DNA from 2 places in the Mycobacterium vicinigordonae genome. Region 2 is predicted to be linked to the other one. Evidence: predicted binding sites of a transcription regulator. Region 2 holds the regulator's gene; the other holds the start of a gene.

Region 1 (7,073 bases), 2.5 Mb from region 2:
ATGAAGCATTGGCTAGGGCGGGGCGCCGACGGATGGCGCCTGGACGCGGCTTACACAGTGCCGCAACGGTTCTGGGCCGATGTGCTGCCCAGGGTCCGGGCCAGCTTCGCCGACGCCTGGTTTGTCGGCGAGCTCATCCACGGCGACTACGCCGCGGTGGTCAAGGCGGCGCGATTCGACTCGGCCACCCAGTACGAATTGTGGAAGGCCATCTGGAGCAGTCTCAACGACGGCAACTTCTTCGAGCTGGACCACGCGCTGGCACGCCACAACACCTTCCAGGAGACGTTCGCGCCGCTGACGTTCATCGGCAACCACGACGTCACCCGGATCGCGAGCAGGCTGCAACGTCCCGAACACCTGCCGCACGCACTGGTGATCCTGCTGACAGTGGGCGGTATCCCCAGCATCTACGCCGGCGACGAGTTCGGCTTCCGTGGCGTCAAAGAGGAGCGCTTCGGCGGCGACGACGCCGTACGACCCGAGTTCGGCACTCCCCCTATTCAACTCGACGAATCCGGCGCCCAGGCCTGGGAGCTGCACCGATACCTGATCGGGCTGCGCCGCCGCCACCCCTGGCTGCACTCGGCGAGCACCAGCGCGCTACGACTGGACAACCGGCACTACGTGTACCGCGTCCAGCGCGGTGACGACTCGCTACTGGTTGCACTCAACATCGATGACCGTGCGCTGCACTTGACCCTGCCGGACCTCGGCATGCCGCAGGCGCGGTTGATCGCCGGATCGACGGCACCCGCCGAACAGGTGGTCGGCGAGGTGACGATCGAAGGCCACGGTTGGCGGATCCTGCAACCTAACTGACCTTCAGCCGCTGCAGCGTCAGCTGGTCCTGATCTCCGTTGAAGTATTTGTCCAGCAACGCTACGAAGTCTTGATTGGCATCATCGGCCTGTGCGAACAGGGTCATCGACGACCGCAGCTTGAGATCGTCGGGCGAGCCGAAGATCTGCCCGGCCGAGCGTCCCTGGACCTCATTGACCAGCGCTACGCACTCGTGCAGCCGCGGTCCCAGCACGGGGTGTGCCAGATAGGCACTGGCCTCCTGAAGCGAGGCGATGCCGTACCGCTCGGCGGTCGGGCTGCGGCCCAGCCCGCGTAACTGGGGGAACACGAACCACATCCAGTGACTGCGTTTCCGTCCGGCGCGCAGTTCGGCGGTCACGTTGGCATAGACCCGGTCCTGCGCGTCTACGAACCGCTTTAAGTTGTAGGGGTCGGTTGCGGAGTCCATCACACCACCGTCGCACACTGCTTAGATGAGCTGATGGCGGTCCAACGACGGGTGCCCAGAGTCCGCGACCTGGCGCCCCTGCTGCAGTTCAAACGGCCTGAGTTCAACCGCACCAAACGCCGCCTGGATGCCGCGTTGACCATCGAGGACCTGCGGCGAATCGCCAAGAGGCGCACTCCTAAGGCAGCGTTCGACTACACCGACGGCGCCGCCGAGGACGAGCTGTCCATCGCACGTGCCCGTCAAGCCTTCCGCGACATCGAGTTTCATCCGACGATCCTGCGCGATGTCAGCGCGGTGACCGCCGGATGGGATGTGCTGGGCCAGCCGGTGGTGTTGCCGTTCGGCATCGCGCCGACCGGTTTCACCCGCCTGATGCACACCGAAGGCGAGATCGCCGGAGCAAGGGCCGCGGCCGCCGCGGGCATCCCGTTCTCCATGTCCACCCTGGCCACCGCTTCCATCGAAGACGTGGCGAGCGCTGTCCCGCAGGCTCGCAAGTGGTTTCAGCTATACATGTGGAAGGACCGCGAACGCTCGATGCAGTTGGTGCGGCGCGCAGCCGACGCCGGATTCGACACCATCCTGGTCACCGTCGACGTCCCGGTGTCGGGAGCTCGCTTTCGCGACCTGCGCAATGGTATGGCCATCCCGCCGGCGCTGACTCTGCGTACGGTTCTCGACGCGATACCGCATCCGCACTGGTGGCTCGACCTGTTGACCACCGAGCCGTTGGCCTTTGCATCGCTGGACCGTTGGCCGGGCACAGTGGGCGAATACCTCAACACCATGTTCGACGCCAGCGTCACCTTCGACGACTTGACCTGGATCAAGCAACAGTGGCCGGGCAAGTTCGTCGTCAAGGGCATTCAGACCGTCGAGGACGCGCGCGCGGTGGTCGACCGTGGTGTCGACGGGATCGTGTTGTCCAATCACGGTGGCCGCCAACTCGATCGAGCGCCGGTTCCGTTCCATTTGCTGCCGTCGGTGGCACGGGAATTGGGCAAGGACACCGAAATCCTGGTGGATACCGGCATCATGTCCGGCGCCGACATCGTGGCGGCAGTCGCGCTCGGCGCGCGCTGCACGCTGATCGGGCGGGCTTACCTATATGGGTTGATGGCCGGCGGCGAAGCGGGCGTTACCCGCGCCATCGAGATCCTGGAAAGCGGCATATACCGGACTATGGCGTTGTTGGGCGTGACCTGCCTCGAGGAGCTATCGCCCAAACACGTGACCCAACTGCGGCGGCTGGGGCCCCTCTAGTGCTGCTGACCCTGGTTGACGCGGCTGGCCGCCAGGCCCGACCCGATTCCGCGATCGAATTCTGTGGTCAGGCCGGGCCGCTTTCCACTGGGGACGGTCGTGCAGTCGCAGCCAAGACCGCCGAAAGGGTTGGGATGGGGCTCGGAGGGCTCGGCTGATGCTGGCACCACGCCGAGCGCGAACGAACTCAGTACACCGATGACGGCGACGGTCATCCTAGTGATCACGTGCGGGCGTCCCTTCGCTGTCGGTGTTCCGGTAGATGCGCCCGTCCAGTGTACGTTCAACTTTCGTTCATCTAACGTTTCCTAACAATTTTCATGTGCGCGTCGCGGTATTGAGCGGTGCCCGGGAACAAACTGCCCGGGGCCTGGGTTGAGTCGGGCAGACTTAACTTTGGGAGGAATTGATGGCTGAGGCCAAATCAGTGCCGGTTTTGTTCGTGACGGACCCGATCGTGCTGCCCGGGATGGTGGTGCCGATCGCACTCGACGACGCCGCACGCACCGCAGTCGACGCTGCTCAGGGCAGTGAATCTCGGGAGCTACTGATCGCACCGCGGTTGGACGACCGCTACCCCACACACGGTGTGGTGGCAAAGATCCTGCAGGTGGGGCGCATCCCCGGCGGCGGCGGGATCGCCGCCGTGGTGCGGGGCGAACGGCGCGCGCACATCGGTGCCGGCGTCACGGGATCGGGCACCGCGCTATGGGTCGAGGTGGCCGAGATCCCCGACGCCGAGGTGACCGACGAGGTCAAGGGATTGGCCGCCGAGTACAAGAAATTGCTGCTGGCGATGCTGCAGCGGCGTGACGCCTGGCAGATCATCGACTATGTCAACAGCCTGACCGACCCGTCGGCGCTGGCCGACACATCGGGCTACGCGTCGTACCTGTCCAACGTGCAGAAGCGTCAGTTACTGGAAACGGTGGATGTGGCAGAGCGGCTGCGCGTCCTGATCGACTGGACGGGCGAGCACCTGGCCGAGGTCGAGGTCAACGACAAGATCGCCGAGGATGTGCGCGACGGCATGGAGAAGACGCAGAAGGAGTTCCTGTTACGCCAGCAACTGGCCGCCATCCGCAAAGAGCTCGGCGAGGGTGAGCCGGACGGGTCGGAGGACTACCGCTCCCGGGTGGAGGCGGCTGACCTGCCGGAAAAGGTGCGTGACGCCGCGCTGCGCGAGGTCGCCAAGCTGGAACGCGCCAGCGACCAGAGCCCGGAGAGCGGTTGGATCCGCACCTGGCTGGACACCGTGCTGGACCTGCCGTGGAACGTGCGGACCGAGGACTCCACCGACCTGGCGGCGGCGCGGCAAATCTTGGATGCCGACCACCACGGACTGGACGACGTCAAAGACCGCATCGTGGAATACCTCGCGGTGCGCACCCGCCGGGCGCAGCGCGGTCTGCAGGTGGTCGGCGGCCGCGGGTCGGGTGCCGTGATGGCGCTGGCCGGCCCGCCTGGCGTCGGCAAGACGTCACTGGGCGAGAGCGTGGCCCGGGCGCTTGGCCGCAAGTTCGTGCGCGTCGCCTTGGGCGGAGTGCGCGACGAGGCCGAGATCCGCGGGCACCGGCGTACCTACGTCGGTGCGCTGCCGGGCCGCATCGTGCGTGCCATTGGTGAGGCGGGAACGATGAATCCCGTGGTGCTGCTTGATGAAATCGACAAGGTCGGTTCCGACTATCGCGGCGATCCGAGTGCTGCACTGCTGGAAGTCCTGGACCCGGCCCAAAACCACACCTTCCGCGACCACTACCTGGACCTGGATCTGGACCTGTCCGACGTGGTGTTCCTGGCCACCGCCAACGTGATCGAGAACATCCCGTCGGCGCTCCTGGACCGGATGGAGCTGGTCCAGATCGACGGCTACACCGAAGACGACAAGGTCGCCATTGCGCGGGATTATCTGCTGCCTCGGCAGCGGGACCGGGCGGCGCTGACCGACGACGAGGTCACCGTCACCGACACCGCGCTGCGCAAGATCGCGGCCGACTACACCCGTGAGCCCGGGGTGCGACAGTTCGAGCGGCTGCTGGCCAAGACACTGCGCAAGATCACCACCAAGCTCGCCAGCGATTCCGGGCCGGTTACGGTCGACGAGCCTGATCTGGTCGGCTACCTGGGCCGACCGCGCTTCACGCCGGAGTCGGCCGAACGCACCGCGGTGCCGGGTGTGGCCACCGGGCTGGCCGTCACCGGCCTGGGTGGCGACGTGCTCTACATCGAGGCAGGTTCTACCGAGGGTGAGGCCGGTTTGCAGCTCACCGGCCAACTCGGCGACGTGATGAAGGAATCCGCTCAGATCGCGCTTTCCTACGTCCGCTCGCACGCCGACGCGCTCGGCCTTGACCCCAAGGCCCTGGACCGGCGTATCCACGTCCACGTGCCCGCCGGCGCGGTGCCCAAAGACGGCCCGTCCGCGGGGGTGACGATGGTGACGGCGCTGGTCTCAATGGCGACGGGGCGGCAGGTCCGCTCCGACGTGGGCATGACCGGTGAGGTTACGTTGAACGGTCGCGTGCTGCCGATCGGTGGCGTCAAGCAGAAGCTGTTGGCGGCGCAACGTGCCGGCCTGTCAACGGTTTTCATTCCGGCCCGCAACGAGCCGGATCTGGACGACGTGCCCGCGGAAGTTCTCGCGTCACTGACCGTGCTGCCGATGACGGACGTGGCCGAAATTGTCGCGCAAGCCCTGGAATTCGAGGTGAGCGCGGCCTCCGCTGCCTGATCCTGGCAGAATCGCGGGCATGGCTCAGGATCTGAAACGGCAGTTCGTGCATCGCGTGCAACGGTTCGTGGTCAATCCGCTCGGTCGCAAACTGCCGGTCACCATGCTGGAAACGACGGGCCGTAAGTCGGGGCAGCCGCGCCACACCGCAGTCGGCGGCAAAGAGATCGACAACCAGTTCTGGATGGTCTCCGAACACGGCGAGCACTCCGACTACGTTCGCAACATCAAAGCGAACCCGGCCGTTCGGGTGCGCATTCGTGGGCAGTGGCGTAACGGAACCGCTCACCTGCTGCCCGACGATGACGTACAGGCGCGGCTGCGCAAACTGCCGAGACTCAACAGCTCGGTGGTGCGCGTGATGGCCAGCGACATGCTCACCATTCGAGTCGACCTGGACTGATGGCCTACGACGAAGACCTGGCCAACCGGATCCGCGAACTGTTGGCGCGGCGCCCCGACGTGGACGAGAAGCAGATGTTCGGCGGTCTCGCGTTTCTGATTGGTGGGCACCTGGCGGTCTGTGCCAGCGGGCAGGGTGGGCTGATGGTGCGGGTGCCGCGGGAGGACACCGATCGGCTGCTCGAACGTGCGCACGTCAGCCCGATGGTGATGGCTGGCAGGCAAACTCGCGGTTGGCTGCGCGTCGCCGCCGACGGTGTGAAAACAAAACGTCAACTGCAGAGCTGGGTCGACCGCGGCGCCGACTATGCGGGTGCTTTGCCGCCTAAGTGATCGCGTTTGCCAGGCGGTGTGCCGGGTACGCCGCGCCGTATGAACACGCCCGAACGCCGAGTGCGCCGCCTGCTCAATATGGCCGGCACCACCTACGCCGCTGAGGCGGGAATCCGGATCGCCGACAAGCCGATGCCGCTGTTTCAGCTGCTGGTGCTGTGCATGCTGGCCAGTAAACCGATCGACGCCGGGACCGCCATGCGTGCCACGCGAGAGCTGTTCAAATCCGGCCTGCGTACGCCCAAGGCCGTACTCGCATCCGATCGGCGCACCGTGATCGACGCGTTCGGGCGCGCCCATTACGTGCGGTACGACGAAAGTTCGGCGACCCGGCTCACCGTCATGGCGACCCGGGTCCGCGACGAATTCTCCGGCGACCTGCGGGAGCTAGCTCGCAGCAGTAATCACGATGTCGCCGAAGCCACTCGAATTATCCAGGGCTTCAAGGGGATCGGCAGCACTGGTGCGGACATATTCCTGCGTGAGGTCCAAGACGTGTGGACGTGGGTGCGGCCGTACTTCGACGAGCGTGCCACGGCTGGGGCCAAGGCGCTGCGGCTGCCGTCCGACCCCGCCGAGCTCGCCGGATTCGCGCCGCGCAGCTGCGCACGACTGGCGGCAGCGCTGGTGCGAGTATCGCTGGACGACGACCTGCGTGGGCGGGTGCTGGACTGAGTCCGATGACAGTGCGGATAGGTACCTCCGGGTGGTCCTACGACCACTGGACCGCTGTGTTGTATCCGCCGGGATTGCCCAGTGCCCGCCGGCTGTGCCACTACGCCGAAGTGTTCGACACCGTCGAGTTGAACGCGAGTTTCTATCGCTGGCCCAGGGATTCGACCTTCGCCGGCTGGCGGGATCAATTGCCGAGCGGATTCGCGATGTCGGTCAAGGCGCACCGCGGTCTTTCCCACTACCGTCGGCTGTCCGCTCCCGAACCATGGATCGAGCGGTTCGTGCGCTGTTGGCAAATCCTGGGCGATCGTCGCGGTGTGCTGCTGGTCCAACTGCATCCTGAGCAACAGCGCGACGACGAACGCCTGGCGGGGTTCCTCGCCGGCGTGCCGCCCGTTATCAGGGTGGCTGTCG
Region 2 (7,073 bases):
AGGACCTGCTAGACCGCACCCGCAAGCCATTCCAGTCGGTTATCGCCGACGCCGGTATCTCGGTGAGCGACATCGACCACGTGGTGCTGGTCGGCGGCTCGACCCGCATGCCCGCGGTCACCGAGCTGGTCAAGGAGATGACCGGCGGCAAAGAGCCCAATAAGGGCGTCAACCCCGACGAGGTCGTCGCGGTGGGCGCCGCGCTGCAGGCTGGCGTGCTCAAGGGCGAAGTGAAAGACGTTCTGCTGCTTGACGTTACGCCGCTAAGCCTGGGTATTGAGACCAAGGGCGGCGTGATGACCAAGCTCATCGAGCGCAACACCACGATCCCCACCAAGCGGTCGGAGACCTTCACTACCGCCGACGACAACCAGCCGTCGGTGCAGATCCAGGTCTATCAGGGTGAGCGTGAGATGGCCTCGGCCAACAAGCTGCTCGGCAGCTTCGAGCTGACCGGTATCGCCCCGGCCCCGCGCGGGGTTCCTCAGATCGAGGTGACGTTCGATATCGACGCCAACGGCATCGTGCACGTGACGGCCAAGGACAAGGGCACTGGCAAGGAGAACACGATCCGCATCCAGGAGGGCTCCGGCATCTCCAAGGAAGAGATCGACCGGATGATCAAGGAAGCCGAGGCGCACGCGGATGAAGACCGCAAGCGTCGCGAGGAAGCCGATGTTCGCAACCAGGCCGAGACGCTGGTCTACCAGACGGAGAAATTCGTCAAGGAACAGCGTGAGGCCGAGGGCGGCTCTAAGGTTCCCGAGGAGACGCTGAGCAAGGTGGAATCCGCTGTAACAGAAGCCAAGACGGCTCTGGGCGGCGACGACATCGGCGCGATCAAGGCGGCCATGGAGAAGCTCGGCCAGGAGTCGCAGGCGCTTGGCCAGGCGATCTACGAGGCCGCTCAGGCCGAGGGCGCCGCGGCAGGCGGCCAGGCTGGTGGCGGCTTTGACCAAGCCGGCTCGGCCGACGACGTCGTGGACGCGGAGGTGGTTGACGACGACCGGGAGTCCAAGTGACCGACGGGAATCAGCAACAGGAACCGGTAACGGTCACCGACAAGCGGCGGATCGACCCCGAGACTGGTGAAGTGCGGCACGACCTCCCCGGCGCTGGACCTGGTTCAGCGCTGGGCGGGCCGTCCGCCGGCGAATCGCCGGAAGAGGCAGGCAAGGCCGCTGAATTGCTCGGCGACCTGCAACGCGTGCAAGCCGACTTCGCCAACTACCGCAAGCGGGCGCTGCGCGACCAGCAGGTGGCGGCCGACCGGGCCAAGGCCAGCGTCGTCAGCCAATTGCTGGGCGTGCTCGACGATCTCGACCGCGCACGCAAGCACGGCGATCTGGAGTCGGGACCGATGAAATCGGTCGCGGACAAGCTGACGAACGTGCTGACCGGGCTCGGGCTGACGGCATTCGGCGTCGAGGGCGAGGATTTCGACCCCGCACTGCACGAAGCCGTGCAGCACGAAGGTGACGGTGGGCCGGGCTCCAAGCCCGTGATCGGCACCGTCATGCGGCAGGGCTACCAGCTCGGTGAGCAGGTCCTGCGGCACGCCATGGTCGGAGTGGTCGACACGGTAGCGGGCGAGGCGAACAAAACCGGTTCCCGCGACACGAGTGATAACGCCGACGACTCCGGTGACTAACACACACAATCAACGAGAGAGCTGAGGAGGTGACGCGAAATGGCCCAGCGTGAGTGGGTCGAGAAGGACTTCTACAAGGAGCTCGGCGTCTCCTCTGATGCCAGCGCCAAAGAGATCAAGACGGCCTACCGCAAGCTTGCCTCCGATCTGCACCCGGACAAGAACCCCGCCGGAGCCGACCGGTTCAAGGCGGTGTCCGAGGCGTACAGCGTCTTGTCCGATGAAGCCAAGCGCAAGGAGTACGACGAAACCCGCCGGCTGTTCGCCGGCGGTGGTTTCGGGGGTGGTCGCCGCTTCGACACGGGTGGCTTCGGTGGCTTCGCTGGTGGCGGCGACGGCGCCGAGTTCAACCTCAACGACTTGTTCGAGGCCGCAGGTCGATCCGGCGGCGCCAACATCGGCGACCTGTTCGGTGGCTTGTTCGGGCGCGGCGGCAGTCCGCGACCCAGCCGGCCCCGCCGCGGCAACGACCTGGAGACCGAGACAGAACTGGATTTCGTCGAGGCCGCCAAGGGCGTCGCGATGCCGCTGCGGCTGACCAGCCCGGCCCCGTGCACCAACTGTCATGGCAGCGGCGCACGTCCGGGCACCAGCCCCAAGGTGTGCCCCAACTGCAACGGCGCCGGCGTAATCAACCGCAACCAGGGCGCGTTCGGCTTCTCCGAACCCTGCACCGAGTGCCGCGGCAGCGGCTCGATCATCGAACATCCCTGCGAGGAGTGCAAAGGCACCGGCGTCACCACCCGCACCCGCACGATCAACGTGCGGATCCCGCCGGGTGTCGAGGACGGGCAGCGGATCAGGCTTGCCGGCCAAGGCGAAGCCGGGTTGCGGGGGGCGCCGTCGGGGGATTTGTACGTCACGGTTCATGTCCGGCCGGACAAGGTGTTCGGCCGTGACGGCGACGACCTGACCGTCACCGTGCCAGTCAGCTTCACCGAATTGGCTTTGGGCTCAACGCTTTCGGTGCCTACCTTGGACGGCAAGGTCGGTGTCCGGGTACCCAAGGGCACGGCCGATGGCCGCATCCTGCGGGTGCGTGGACGCGGGGTCCCCAAGCGCAGCGGCGGTGCCGGCGACCTGTTGGTGACCGTCAAGGTGGCCGTTCCGCCGAACGTGGAAGGCCCTGCGCAGGAGGCGCTCGAAGCCTATGCCGCGGCCGAGCGGTCCAGCGGGTTCGACCCGCGTGCAGGTTGGGCAGGTAACCGCTGATGGCTTCGAATAAAGAGGGATCGCGAACGTTTCTGATCTCGGTGGCCGCCGAGCTGGCCGGTATGCATGCGCAGACCCTGCGCACCTACGACCGGCTGGGCCTGGTCCGCCCGCAGCGCACCGCCGGTGGCGGGCGGCGGTACTCCGAGCATGACGTGGACCTGCTGCGCGAGGTGCAGCGCCTGTCGCAGGACGAAGGCGTGAATCTGGCTGGGATCAAACGGATTATCGAGCTGACCAATCACGTCGAAGCACTGCAGTCGCGGCTCAAGGAGTTGTCCGAAGAGCTGGCGACGTTGCGGGCCAGTCAGCGTCGGGAGCTTGCGGTGGTGCCGAAGAACACCGCCCTCGTCGTCTGGCAACCGCGCCGGTGAGCGGAGCCCGCGTAGCGGGCGAGCGAGCGGCGCCATGGGTGGAGGTCGGTGAGCGGAGCCCGCGTAGCGGGCGAGCGAGCGGCGCCATGGGTGGAGGTCGGTGAGCGGAGCCCGCGTAGCGGGCGAGCGAGCGGCGCCATGGGTGGAGGTCGGTGAGCGGAGCCCGCGTAGCGGGCGAGCGAGCGGCGCCATGGGTGGAGGTCGGTGAGCGGAGCCCGCGTAGCGGGTGAGCGAGCTAAATGATGTTGTTGAAGAATCCGGACAGGTCGCGGCCGAAGTTTAACCCACCGGATACGAACGCCTGGGTCATCATGTTGAGCATAGTCGTGTTGAAGAAGCCCGATATGAAGTTGCCCATGTTCGCCCAGCCGGATTCGAGCGTGCCGCTATTCTGCAAACCCGAAAGGTTCGGGCCCGCACCGTTGAACGCGCCGGAGATCTGTTTGAACGCGTTGCCAATGCCTGAGACTGCGCCGTTGGCAGAGTTGAAGAAGCCCGACGCGCCGCCCGCCCCGGAGTTGAAGAAGCCCGAAGACGGGTCGGTGCCGAAGTTGAAGAACCCGGGCGTTTGTTGCCAATCGAAGCCGAAGGTGAAGGGTCCCACTGTTCCGTTGTCGGCAAAGTTGATCGGGTACGAGATGTTGAAGCTCAACGGCGTCTCTGGGTTGATCACCGACGGATTGAGTGTAAAGGGACCCAAGGTCTCGGTACTGATGGGAATTGGGGGGGATGTCCCGGACAGCACACATCCCACGAACGGGATGTAGATGATGCAGACGGTGACTTCTAGGCTGATCGGGATCTGGAACTGCGAGATGGTGAACATGTCTTGGGTGACGGCGTTGATCGTTCCGGTGATCGGGATGTCGATGTCACCGACAATGCTGTAATCCCAGGGGATCGCCGGGATGGTGCTCTGGTACTGCAAATGTGCCAAGCCCTGGTAGTCGCCCCGCCAGAAGAACCCGTTGCTGTAGTTGCCGCCGTTGAACGCACCGGTGTTGAAATTGCCGTAGTTGGCGACGCCGGTGTTGGAGTTGCCTGAGTTGAGGTAGCCGGTGTTGTAACTGCCCGTGTTGAAGTCGCCGGAGTTGTAACTTCCAGGGTTGAAGCTGCCGGTGTTGGTGTTGCCGGAGTTGAACAATCCGGTGTTGTAGTTGCCCGCGTTGCCGATTCCGGTGTTGACCTGGCCGGTGTTGAAGAAGCCGGTGTTGACCAGGCCGGCGTTGCCGATGCCAGTGTTGAAGCTGCCGGAGTTACCGATGCCCCAGTTGCCGTCGCCGGAGTTGAAGAAGCCGACGTTGTTGGTGCCGGAGTTGAACAGTCCGATGTTGCCGCTGCCGGAGTTGAACCCGCCAAATCCGGTCTGCGCGTTGCCGACCAGTCCGATCCCGATGTTGCCGTCACCGGTGTTGCCGAAGCCGATGTTGCCATTACCGGTGTTGCCGAACCCGATGTTGAAGCTGCCGGTGTTGCCGATCCCGATGTTCTGCAGCGCCGCGGTGAGTGCCGGCCCGGAGTTGCCGAAGCCCCAGTTTCCGCTGCCGAAGTTGGCAGGGCCAAAGTTGTAGCTGCCGATGTTAGCGGCACCGAAGTTGTAGCTGCCGATGTTGCCGTTGCCGAAGTTGTAGTTGCCGATGTTGGCGTTGCCGATATTGAACGCGCCCAGGTTGGCGTTGCCGATATTCCAGAAGCCATTGTTGGCTAGACCCAAGCTGAACGTGGTCGCGTTCGGGCCGTTCTGGAACAGGCCGGCCAGGTTGGTACCGATGTTGTGGAAGCCCGACAAGTTGGCCGGTGTCGCACTGCCGGTGTTGAACAAACCAGAGATGGCGTCGCCGAGGTTGGAGAAGCCCGACTGCATCGACCCGTAGTTGAAGAACCCGGAGTTGCCGAGTGCCGCGGTCGCGTAGTTGAACAGGCCCGAGTTGCTGCCGAAGTTCTGGAAGCCCGACGACAGGCCGCTGCCGAAGTTGAAGAACCCCGACGACGGAGATGTGGTGAAATTGCCGATTCCTGGCCAGGGTTTGAGATCCAGTAGCGGGATATAGGCGGGACCGGCGCCGAACAGACCCTGAATGTGGATGTTCGTGGAGCCGTCGGGGTTACCGATGTTGAAGTTGATGGCGGGCTGATTGCCGAAACTGATGGTGATGGGTGTGTTCGATGGGGCGGACGCGCCGCCGCCGTGGATGTTGATCGGGCCGATCGGGGCCAACACCGTTCCGGCGAGGATGCCGATGTCGAGCGTTCCCCGGGCGGGGATTTGCGGAATAGTGATGGCCGGAATGCTGATGTCGGTGATGGTGCCGGTGATGGGGATGTTGATCGGCACATCGACGGTGAGCCAGCCGTTGATGCGTTCCACGACGATGGTGTAGTTGGCCGACAGCAGACCCTGGCCGTCGGCCCGCCAGAACCAGCCGTTGTTCATGCTGCCGGTCATGAACCCGCCGGTGTCGAAGTTGCCGGCGTTGGCAATTCCGGTGTTGTAGTTGCCGATGTTGTAGAAGCCCGTGTTTGTGTTGCCGGTGTTGCCGATGCCCGTGTTGAAGTTGCCGGGGTTGAATAGGCCGGTGTTGTAGTCGCCCGGGTTGGCGATGCCGGTGTTGAAGCTGCCGGTGTTGAACATGCCGGTGTTGAAGTTGCCCGCATTGCCGATGCCGGTGTTGTTGGTGCCGGTGTTGCCGATGCCCCAGTTCCCGGTGCCCGAGTTGCCGATGCCGACGTTGCCGGTACCGGAGTTGAACAGGCCGATGTTGAAGCTGCCGGAGTTCGTGCCGCCGATCCCGATCTGGTTGTCGCCGGACAGGCCAATACCTATCCCACCGTTGGCCATATTGCCGATGCCGAAATTGCCGGTGCCGGAATTGAAGAAGCCGGTGTTGCCGGTGCCGGAATTGAAGAAGCCGGTGTTTCCGGTGCCGGAATTGAAGAAGCCGGTATTGCCCGAACCGGACGACAGTGAGCCGAAACCGGTCTGGTTGTCGCCGGTGAGCCCAATGCCGATGTTGTTGTTGCCGGTATTGAACAAGCCGATGTTGTAGTTTCCGGTGTTGGCGATCCCCTGGTTGAAATTGCCGGCGTTGGAGAGGCCAAAGTTGTCGTTGCCCAGGTTGAACAGGCCCAAGTTGTTCATGCCGAAGTTGAGCGGTCCGAACCCGAATTGCCCGTTGCCGGTCAGGCCGATGCCGATGTTGTTGTTGCCGGTGTTGCCGAAACCGATGTTGCCGTCGCCGGTATTGCCAATGCCGAAGTTGTAGTTGCCGATGTTGCCGAAGCCCACGTTGTGCAGGGCGGCGGTCAGTCCGGGGCCCGCGTTGTCGAACCCGATGTTCCCGCTGCCGACGTTGCCGAAGCCGATGTTGAGGTCGCCGAGGTTGCCGAAGCCGAAGTTCTGGCTGCCGATATTGGCGCTGCCCAGGTTGAAATTTCCGATGTTCGCGTCGCCCAGGTTCAGTCGGCCGAGGTCGGCCAGGCCCGCGTTGAAGATGGTGCCGGCTTGATCGCGGAACAAGCCGGATAGGTTGGTGCCGATGTTGTTGAGGCCAGACAGGTGGGCCGGCGTGGCGAGGTCGACCGTGCTGGTGTTGTAGAAGCCGGAGACGGTGTTACCGAGGTTGGCCCAACCTGAGGTCAGCGAGCCGAGGTTTTGGAAGCCCGAGACCGAGGTGCTCGTGGCGTTCCACCAGCCGGAGACGTTGGCGCCCATGTTGCCGAACCCGGACACGCTGCCCGGGCCGCTGTTGAAGAAGCCCGACGACGGCGCGCTGGTGGTGTTCCCGAATCCGGGCGTCGCCGGAATGTCGAGGAAAACGACGTGGATCGGACCTAAT

Evidence for each region. Region 2 encodes HspR, which represses chaperone genes until heat shock. Its sites were predicted from a motif close to ANNTGAGTNNNNNNNACTCANNT; they were not measured.
Region 1: a site for HspR is predicted at 2,892-2,914, ahead of lon (endopeptidase La). Genes of this name have one in related genera too.

The regions. Positions count from the first base shown of each region.
Region 1 is NZ_CP059165.1:3,301,333-3,308,405, reverse strand. It holds gene H0P51_RS14905 (alpha-amylase family protein) at 1-822, shown strand, start outside; gene H0P51_RS14900 (DUF1810 domain-containing protein) at 815-1,252, opposite strand; gene H0P51_RS14895 (alpha-hydroxy acid oxidase) at 1,286-2,518, shown strand; gene H0P51_RS14890 (hypothetical protein) at 2,515-2,745, opposite strand; gene lon (endopeptidase La) at 2,928-5,249, shown strand; gene H0P51_RS14880 (nitroreductase family deazaflavin-dependent oxidoreductase) at 5,269-5,652, shown strand; gene H0P51_RS14875 (TfoX/Sxy family protein) at 5,652-5,984, shown strand; gene H0P51_RS14870 (endonuclease) at 6,024-6,659, shown strand; gene H0P51_RS14865 (DUF72 domain-containing protein) at 6,665-7,073, shown strand, end outside.
Region 2 is NZ_CP059165.1:803,753-810,825, forward strand. It holds gene dnaK (molecular chaperone DnaK) at 1-1,022, shown strand, start outside; gene grpE (nucleotide exchange factor GrpE) at 1,019-1,651, shown strand; gene dnaJ (molecular chaperone DnaJ) at 1,691-2,863, shown strand; gene H0P51_RS03415 (heat shock protein transcriptional repressor HspR) at 2,863-3,237, shown strand; gene H0P51_RS03420 (PPE family protein) at 3,473-7,073, opposite strand, start outside.